One region of the Mesorhizobium sp. M0051 genome, then DNA from elsewhere that is predicted to be linked to it. Evidence: riboswitches for the same ligand, from Rfam matches in the RefSeq annotation. Region 1 holds a riboswitch; each other region holds the start of a gene.
What was found. A riboswitch is a leader RNA that binds a small molecule or an ion and turns the genes downstream of it on or off. The one in region 1 is predicted to bind cobalamin.
Positions count from the first base shown of each region.

Region 1 (3,252 bases):
AGCTCAGCTGGCCCTTCGCATGAGCGGCCCGCGCCTTGCGTACCTGCGGCGTCTGCGGGAAGGACCCGATGGTCGTCGTCGGGAACGGCGGCAGCCCGAGTGAGCCGGCTTGGACTCTGGAGCGCTCGCCAAAAGCGCTCTCTCGTCGCTTCGCGCTGTCCTCAATGCTAGCGATCCGCCCCTGAACAAGCGGGTCATGGATCCTCGTGGATGTCACGCGCGTGGCGGCAGCCTCGGCAGACGCTTTCAACGCGCCTGCCACCGCATCCCTGCCTTGGGACAGGGCCCGGGCCAGCAAGACCAGCTCGTCGGTCTTCTGGGCCGCGAAGGCGAGCCACGAGCTGATGTCTGCGTCGAGTTCCGTCTCCATGCGCAGATCAATCGGCACATGCAGCATCGAGCAAGAAGGCGCGATCTCGACGCGGTCCAAGGGCCAGCCGGCGACGATCGGTTTGATGCGGTCGAGAATGGCGGGCAGGTTCGCACGCCAGACGTTGCGGCCATCGATCAAGCCAAGCGAGAGCACCAGATCCTTCGGAGCGAGCCGACCCACCGTTTCCAGCTGCTCGGGAGCGCGCACGAGATCAATATGCAGCCCGGCCAAGGGCAGAGAAACCGCGGTTTCGAGATTGTCTCCCAGCGACCCGAAATACGTAGCCAGCATGATCTTCAGCTCGGGCGCGGCTTTCGACAGCTGGCCATAGGCGAATTCGAACGCAGCTCGTTCGTTCGGGTTCAGATCGAGGACAAGCGCTGGCTCATCGATCTGCACCCAGTCGGCTCCCGACAGCTTCAGCCTCTGCAGGACTTGCTCGTAAACGGGCAGCAGCCGCGGTAGGAGCGCGATGGGACCGAACCCCTCGGCAGGCGATTTCGCCAGCTTGAGGAAGGTGATGGGTCCAAGGATGACTGGGCGTGTGTGAATGCCGAGAGCTTTGGCCTCGAGGAAGTAATCGACCGGCTTCGATGACGAGAGGGCGAACGTCTGATCATCATCCAGTTCCGGCACAATGTAGTGGTAGTTGGTGTCAAACCACTTGGTCATTTCCATCGCGGTTACACCAGGTCCATGAGCCTCCTCCTGGTGACCAGCGTGTCCACAATCCTCCGTCTGACCCTGGTTGCCGCGCGCCATTGCGAAGTAGATGTCAAGTGGGACCTCGCCGCTATTCCAGCCGTAACGGGATGGAACGGCCCCGACCATGGCTGCGGTGTCGAGCACATGGTCGTAAAGCGAGAAGTCGTTCGACGGGATTTTCGACACGCCGCGATCGCGCTGCTCTTCCCAGCTAGCGGCACGGAGCGCCTTCGACGTCGTGAGAAGGTCGCCAGCGGACGATGTTCCGGACCAGTAGCTTTCAAGCGCGAATTTCAGTTCTCGCCGACGACCGAAGCGCGGCACGCCGAGCGTTGCTACAGGAATTTGCTGAGAGACAGTCATGTCATACCCCGATGGTTGGGGGCGTCGGTGACAAGGAAGGCGCTAGCAGGCCCGGCACGCCGGATTGCAGCGGCCACCGAGACACCCCGCCCGTGGACGTGATTCGTCGTGGCAGGTCTCCTGGCTCGCGGGGTCATAGCCTCTACCCGTCTTCCCGAGGGTATTCGCCTCAGTGACATGAGTGGGGTTGGCTCGCCGCTAACAGTTGCGGGGGCAGCGCCGGCATCGCACCGGCTTCCCTCTTAGCTCCGCTGCGGCAGCGCCGCACGCGAGAACCACGACACGCCAGACAATCACAGCAATCCCTTCTCTTGTCAATGGCGCATAACGAAATGTTTATGTGGTTATGTCCTGGCGCTTTTACGCTTATCTAACGCTTATCTAACATTGTGAAACATGGAGTCGTCCATTTGCCGGCGCTGCACCGCTGCCCCATTGTCTGTGAATTGGCGTGCAAAATTGACCCCATAAGCCGGGGAATCGGCGTCCAATTTTGACCCCCCTGATGCTTTGATTTGCGACCATCAGCTCGTCGTAGCGAGCGGATGGTGTGGGGATGAAGTCGGTGGATACGATTGCCCGAGTTCGGCGCGCCTTCCATGTGCAGGGATGGTCGCTCAAGCGGATTTGCCGCGAACTGCATGTGTCGCGGAACACCGTCCGCAAGATTCTCAGATCCGACGAGACATCGTTCTCCTACGAACGCGAGCGGCAGCCGATGCCGAAGATCGGTCCGTGGCAGGATCAGCTTGACGGGTTTTTGAATGGCAACCGTGGCAAGGCGGCGCGCGAGCAACTGACACTGATCCGGATTTACGAAGAGCTTTGCAGCCTCGGCTACGAGGGAGGCTATGACGCCGTCCGCCGATACGCGAAGAGCTGGGCGAAGGCGCAGGGGTCGGCGACGGCGGACGCCTATGTGCCGCTGTTCTTCGCGCCGGGCGAGGCCTACCAGTTCGACTGGAGCCACGAGATCGTCCTGATCAACGGCGTGACAGTGACCGTGAAGGTCGCCCATTTCCGGCTCTGCCACAGCCGCATGATGTTCGTCAGGGCCTATCCGCGCGAGACGCAGGAGATGGTGTTCGACGCCCACGACCGGGCCTTCGCCTTCTTCGGGGGCGCCTGCACGCGCGGCATCTACGACAACATGAAGACGGCGGTGGAAACGATCTTCGTTGGCAAGGACCGGCAATACAATCGCCGCTTCCTGCAGATGTGCAGCCATTATCTGGTGCAGCCGGTCGCCTGCACGCCGGCATCGGGCTGGGAGAAGGGTCAGGTCGAGAACCAGGTCGGGCTGGTGCGCGAGCGCTTCTTCACGCCCAGGCTGCGCTTCAAGACCTATGAGGAGCTGAACGCCTGGCTGCATGACAAGTGCGTCGCCTACGCCAAGGCGCATCGTCACGTCGAGCAACCGGAACGAACGATCTGGAACGTGTTCGAGGAGGAGCGTGGCAAGCTGGTTGAATACCGCGGTCCCTTCGACGGATTCCATACGGTGCCGGCCTCGGTGTCGAAGACATGCACGGTGCGCTTCGACAACAACAAATACTCGGTGCTGTCGACCGCCGTCGGCCGCCCGGTCGAGATCCATGCCTATGCCGGCAGGATCGTCATCCGCCAGGACGGCGTGGTCGTCGCCGAACATGCCCGCTCCTTCGGGCGCGGCGACACGATCTACGATCCCTGGCATTACATGCCGGTCCTTGCCCGCAAGCCCGGTGCACTGCGCAACGGTGCGCCCTTCCAGGGCTGGGTTCTGCCCTCGGCGATGGAGCGTATCCGACGCAAATTGAAGGCGGCGCATA
Region 1 is NZ_JAMYUT010000033.1:10,546-13,797, forward strand. It holds gene metE (5-methyltetrahydropteroyltriglutamate--homocysteine S-methyltransferase) at 1-1,441, opposite strand, end outside; cobalamin riboswitch at 1,535-1,736, opposite strand; partial or broken gene istA (IS21 family transposase) at 1,998-3,252, shown strand, end outside.

Region 2 (3,252 bases), on a different contig from region 1:
GGGGGCCGGGGGGTGCCCCGCGTCCATCTACTCTTCCGGGGCGGCCCCGGCGTCTATTTGGGCCCCGCCCGCGCCCCGGGCGGGCGGTGGGTGGGGGGCGGGGGCGCCGCGCCCGCCCCCCCCACCGCCGATGAGGAAGGTCAGTGCCTTGCTGTCAGGCAAAGCTGTCGCGCAGGCTGGTCGCGGTGCCGGTGAAGCGGCCGCGGACCACGCCGACGACCGCGCCGAGCACCAGCCAGAACACCAGATTGGTCACTGTCACCGCCACCACGAACTGGTGGTGCAGGCCTTCGGGGATCGCCGTCTCGTAACTGCCGGGCTGCGGCGCGCCGACGATGTGCGGAGCGACGATCAAGGCCACAGCCAGGATCGCCAGCGGCAGCGACTTGCGGAAGGCGATCAGGCCGAGCCCGGCCGCGGTCATCGCTACGGTAGCCCACCACCAGATCTGGCGCTCGGTCAGATCGGCCGCTGGCATGGCCGGCAGTTCCGGCGGCAGGCCTAGGCCCGGCGCCAGCGTGAACACGGCAAAGCCGGCCAGCCCCCAGAAGACGCCCTGGCGCCAGCCACCGATGCCGCCGGCGAATTCGGAAACCGCGACCAGGATCAAGGCGAAGCCGATGCCGGTGACGATGTTGGCAAGCACGCTGAAGGCGAAACGTTCGAAACCGTCTGCCGGCGCCCAACCCTCGTCTTCGGCGGCCGGGGCGGCTTCCGCTGCCGGAGCGGCTGTGCTCATGGCATTGCTATCCGTTGGGGCCGGAACGGCATGGTCATGGTGATGCCCGCCGCCGGCCTGTTCGTAGACTTCCGCCTTCACGATCAGCGGCACGGTGGCGTAGGCCTGCATGCAGGCGAGAACGACACCGGCCACGAGCCCTGCGATCGCCGCAATGAACACGACGTTGCGAAACAGGTTCATGATGTCAGATCCTCGTCAGTGGCAGGGAAACGCCATCGAGTGGCGATAGTCGTGAGCCGCATTGTGGACCGCATCGATATGCGAGAAGCCGACAAAGCCCATCACGAAAACGCCGAGCAGCGCAGCAAGCGCGAGCTGCATGAAGCGCGACTGCGAGGAGACGGAGGCGCCGAGGGAGACGGAAGCAGTAGTCATGTCTTGTCCTTTCGCCCTCCACCCGAGGGCATCGAAGTCAGTTTCCTGTCGCCGGCAGGTCTCCTGGCTCGCGGATCAGCGCCCTTCCCCACCTTCCCGAAGAAGAAATCTTCAGTGGCATATGGAGAGGACTACCGCACACAGTTGCGGGGGCAGCCACGGCATTGGGCGAAACTCGCCCTCACCGCATTCCCTCTTGGCTCCAAAATGGAACCGACGACATTGCCGACTATAGGCAGAATCGTCGCCTCCAGCAAACCAAATTCCGGCGGCAACCATCGCGAATGCGTCGTGCCAGTGAGGGCCTCCGCTGCCGCAGGCACCTTGGCATGCGGCACTTCCACCAAAGCCCTGAAGATCAAAGCGATTTCGGCAGATAGCGCCACGTCACGAAGCCGCAGACCGCAGCCAGCAGGCCCAGCGTGACGAACACCGAGCCTAGGCCGAAAAACGCCAGCACCACCGAATAGACCAGCGGCGGCGTCAGTTCGGAAAAGTCGAGATAGGTCCGGTAGACCGCCGCCATCTGCGATCTTTCATAGGAGCGCACCGAGCGCATGAAGGCGGTCGAGCCGAGTGCGTCGAGCGCGATGGTGAAGAAGGCGCCGCCAAGCAGGAAGGCGCCGGTGAGCAGCGGCACGGTCTCGCCGACGAAGCCTGCCGCCAGCAGCATGGCCGACATGGCGAAATAGGCAAATGTCATCGTCCTGCGGCCGCCGAAGCGCTTTCCCGCCTTGCCCCAGAAGATGGCCATGAACAGCAGCGCGTTGCCGGCCGAAACCAGCACGCCGCCGGCCAGCTTGCCTTCGCCGGTGATGACCATGAACAATGGCCCATAGACGAAGAACGTCGTCCAGAAACAGGAGCGGCCGAAAGCGATCAGCCAGGCCAGTCTGAGCCTGGGCTGGGCGACGAAGCGGCCGATATTGGCGAGCGGGTTGACCGGGCGCGTCTGGCCCGGGCGGATCGACGGGTTCTCGCCGAGCCGGTAGGTCCAGAACAGCGCCAGCAAGGCCAGGGCGAAGATCGCCACGGCGCCATGCGCGGCATAGATGCCGAAGTGGGTGTAGAGGAAGATGCCGAGCGTCGGCCCGCCGGTCCACGCCAACATCGACCACGCCATGCGCAGCGATTCGGCCTGCATGAACTCGGTCTTGCGGATATGGTCCATGATGTAGAGGTTGAGCGTGATCGACAGCGCGCTGGCGCCCATCACGCGGCACAGCATGCCAGCCAGTTGCCCGGCAAGCGTATGGGTGACGAAGAACAGCGAGCCGATGGCCAGCAGGCAGGCGCCTGCCGTGTACACCCAGCGGCGGGCAAAGCGGCGGATCAGCATCGGCATGAACAGCGTCACTGACAGGCCGAGCATCGCCACGACGGTGTAGAGGATCGAAACGACCTGCTCGTTGTGCAGGATCTCGTAGGCCTGGATAGGGATGACGCTCGACACCGTGGCGCGGGCGAAGGATTCGACCGCATAAAGCGAGGCAAAGGTGCGCGCGTCCGCGGCCTTGAGGGCCGGCAGCCAGATCGGATGGCGCACATGGGTGGACATAGCTCTCCCCGAAGCAGATTTGCCGGGCCAAATCTGCGGTGGCGATGCCGACACCAATATGAGGAAACCGACGCACATCAGGCAAAAAGCGAAGTTGGCCAAAGGCTTTCCGCCACTGGCCTAAAGCGGCGCCTGATCCTGTCCGCGTTGTCAGACGCCCGGCCTTCTTTTGCCCGGTGCAACCGTGATAGTCGTTCTGCCTGGCTGAATCAGAATGCGAGACCATGACCATTCAAACGCCGACCGCACCCGTCCAGGATCGACCAAGGCGCATCGTCGTCATCGACATCGTGCGCGGCATCGCGCTGATCGCCATGGCGAGCTACCATTTCACCTGGGATCTGGAATTCTTCGGCTACACCGATCCGGGCCTCACCGCCTTTGGCTGGTGGAAGATCTACGCGCGCTGCATCGCCTCGACCTTCTTGTTCCTGGTCGGCGTCAGCCTGTACCTCGCCCATGGCAAGAAAATCCGCTGGAACGGCTTTTGGAAGCGGTTCGCCATGGTCGCCGGAGCCGCGATCGCGATTTCGATCGTCACCCGCATCGCCACCCCGGACGGTTTCATCTTCTTCGG
Region 2 is NZ_JAMYUT010000019.1:9-3,260, forward strand. It holds gene NKJ90_RS19680 (CbtA family protein) at 155-922, opposite strand; gene NKJ90_RS19685 (CbtB domain-containing protein) at 938-1,117, opposite strand; cobalamin riboswitch at 1,154-1,350, opposite strand; gene NKJ90_RS19690 (MFS transporter) at 1,476-2,675, opposite strand; gene NKJ90_RS19695 (heparan-alpha-glucosaminide N-acetyltransferase) at 2,900-3,252, shown strand, end outside.
Region 2: linked by a shared signal. The riboswitch ahead of NKJ90_RS19685 (CbtB domain-containing protein) and the one ahead of metE (5-methyltetrahydropteroyltriglutamate--homocysteine S-methyltransferase) in region 1 are both predicted to bind cobalamin.

Region 3 (3,252 bases), on a different contig from region 1:
GACTGATCGAGCGGCACGTCGCCACGCTCAAGATCATCGACGATCTTTTCCAGCGCGTCGAGGGCCTGTTCGAAGCTCATCTCCTTGACATCTTCGTTGATCTCACCAGCCATCATTCATCCTTTCATCAGTCGCCCGACATGGGCGGCGACCGAAAATGCCAATCCCTGCAGATCGTAGCCACCCTCGAGCAGGCTGACGAGCCGGTCGCCGCTGTGACGCGCGGCGCGCTGCATCAGCTGGCCGGTCGCCCAGTCGAAATCGTCCTCGGTCAGGTTGATCTCGGCCAGCGGATCGCGGTGATGTGCGTCGAACCCGGCCGAAATGATGATCAGGTCGGGCGCGAAATTGTCGAGCGCCGGCAGCACGCGCGACAGGAAGGCATCGCGAAACACCTCGCTGCCGGTCTGCGGCGCCAGCGGTACGTTGACGATGTTGCCGGCACCGGTTTCGTTCCTCGCGCCGGTGCCGGGGTAGAGCGGCATCTGGTGCGTCGAACAATAGAGCACCGACGGATCGTCCCAGAAAATATCCTGCGTGCCGTTGCCGTGATGCACGTCCCAGTCGACGACGGCAACACGCTCGATACCATGCTTCTTCTGCGCATAACGCGCCGCGATCGCCGCCGTATTGAACAGACAAAAACCCATCGCCGTGGTTTTTTCGGCATGGTGGCCGGGCGGCCGCGCCGCGACGAAGACATTGTCGGCGCGGCCTGCAAAGACGTCGTCGACGGCGGCGTTGGCCGCACCGATTGCGGTGATCGCCGCCTGCCAGCTCTTCGGGCTGGCGGTGGTGTCAGCGTCGATGCGGGCGATTCCCTCGTCGGGAATGGCGGCGCGCACGCGGGCGACGAAATCGGCGGGATGAGCATAGAGGATGGTGGCCTCGTCGCCTTCCGGCGCCTGGATACGATCGAGCGCGGCAAAAGCCTCGTCGTCCAGCACGCGCTCGATGGCGCGCAAGCGGTCCGGCCGCTCGGGATGGCCGGGCGGCGTGAGGTGCTCAAGGAAGATCGGATGGGTATAGAGACGGGTAGCCATCGTCCTAATCTAGTGACCCGGATCGGCAAAGGCCATGCACCGGCGGCCGATGACTGGGGAAAATCGCGCCTGCGTCCATTCGCGTCGCTGCAGGCATTGGCGTCGTCCGCGCTTCGGCGTAAGGTCCGTGACACTGCCTGGTGCCCGCCGCAAGCGGGAGAATCGGGAACACGGTTGAATTCCGTGGCGTGCCCAACGCTGTAAGGGGGACCGCGCCGGTATATGCCACTGTCGATGACGGGAAGGCACCGGACGCGGGTTGATCCCGAGCCAGAAGACCGGCCTGGCAGGCATCGTCATCCGCATGGTCAGGCGGTTGGCATCGATTGCAATCGCAAGGGGACAAGCGATGCCGGAACACATGACCGCTGCTGTTGGCGATGGATTTGAGCAGAATGCGCGCGATGCGGTGTATCGCGCCATGTTCACGCGGCGCGACGTCCGCAGCCATTTCCTGCCCACCGGGCTCGACGATGAGGTGCTGGCGCGGCTGCTGCTTGCCGCCCATCACGCGCCGTCGGTCGGCTTCATGCAGCCTTGGAACTTCATCGTCATTCGCGATGCCGAGCGACGGGAAAAGGTGCGCGACCTGTTCCTGGCGGCGCGCCAGCAGGAACTGCCGGCCATTGCGGAAGAGCGGCAGGCGCTCTACCGCAAACTCAAGCTGGAAGGCATTTGCGAAAGCGCGCTCAACATCTGCATCACCTGCGATCGCGAGCGTTCGAAGGGTTCGCCACTGGGACGCTCGCACAATCCGGAGATGGACCTCTATAGCACGGTCTGCGCGGTGCAGAATTTCTGGCTGGCGGCGCGCGCCGAAGGCGTCGGTGTCGGCTGGGTCAGCATCATCGAGGCGCAAGCGCTGAAAGGCCTGCTTTCTATTCCGGAGCATGTGACCCCGGTCGCCTATCTCTGCGTCGGCCGCGTCTCGGAGTTCGCGCCAAAACCTGACCTTGAAACGCATGGCTGGGGACGGCGGCTGCCGCTGCCGGAACTGATCATGAGCGAGACGTTTTCCGGGCAAGGTGAAGTGCTGCTCAAATCGACCGTGGCGCGCCTCAACACCGTTTCTGCCGCGCCGTCGAGCCCTCGCTGATCAGGGTGTCGCGCCGGCCGGTCCCCAGGGCGAGCCGCCAAAGGAGGCCAGCGCCTTGTCCTTGAGTTCCCTGAACTTCGACGACGCCTCCGCCAGCCGGGTGTCCCAGGCCGGATCTGGCACCTGGCCCGCGATGGTCTTGAAATAGACCTGCATCAGGCAAGCGATGGCGAAGGGCTCGATGAACGCCGCCTTGAAGGCCCAGGCGAAGACGATGGCGAGCACGAAGGCCCAGTCGGCGAGCTGGCCGGGCATCAGGAAAAGAATGGCGGCGGCCGGGGCCAGCATGAGCAAGAAAATGAGGAATGATACGCCCCACATGATGACCGCCAGCCAGACGGCATTCTTGACCATGACCTTGCCATTCTGGGCATAGAGCACGACGCCCTGGCGCGCCGTCTCGAACGGCGAGGATGAATTAATGCGAATGTTGTAGCCGAGGATGATCTCATCGACATAGGTCAGCGACAGGCGGATCACCGTGTTGATGAAGGAGACGAGGCCGCTCAGGCCCGGGATCGGCAGGAAAGCGGCGATGCCGCCAAGCAGGCCGGTGATGGCGCGGATGGCGCCCTTGACCAGCTGGTCGACGACGAAAAGGATGTTGGCCTCCGCGAAACGCTGGGTAACGATATCCTTGGCGTAGGCGACCTGGCCTTGGCCACCCGGAATGTCGCGACCGTCGATCAGATGGACCATGACGGCGATGTGACCGGCCTTGACGACATAGAGGATGTATTCGCGAATCTAGTAGACGGCGATCGAGACGATGCCGAAGCCGACCACGCCGCCCCACAGGGCAAACGACAGCGGCCCGTCGGGATCGGTGGAGATATGACCGACGCCATAGCCGACAGAGGCGCCCGTGCCGGTCGCCATGATGTAGGCCAGCGTGATGCCAAAATAGACGATCATGCGAAAGACAATGAACGGCCAGGTCCGCATCATGATGGACACCGACCTGCCGATATCGAAATCCCACATGTCCCGAATCTCCCCTCAGAGATGGTGAGAAAGGATGAACCCAACCCGGCGATTGTCAATTGCCGGCCGTGGCGCCCACAGGGCAACGAACTCGGGTTAACAGGTTCCTTGGGAGCCTTCGCCGGCGCG
Region 3 is NZ_JAMYUT010000036.1:41,024-44,275, forward strand. It holds gene NKJ90_RS28325 (exodeoxyribonuclease VII small subunit) at 1-113, opposite strand, end outside; gene NKJ90_RS28330 (histone deacetylase family protein) at 117-1,043, opposite strand; cobalamin riboswitch at 1,165-1,344, shown strand; gene bluB (5,6-dimethylbenzimidazole synthase) at 1,393-2,139, shown strand; partial or broken gene NKJ90_RS28340 (hypothetical protein) at 2,140-3,123, opposite strand.
Region 3: linked by a shared signal. The riboswitch ahead of bluB (5,6-dimethylbenzimidazole synthase) and the one ahead of metE (5-methyltetrahydropteroyltriglutamate--homocysteine S-methyltransferase) in region 1 are both predicted to bind cobalamin.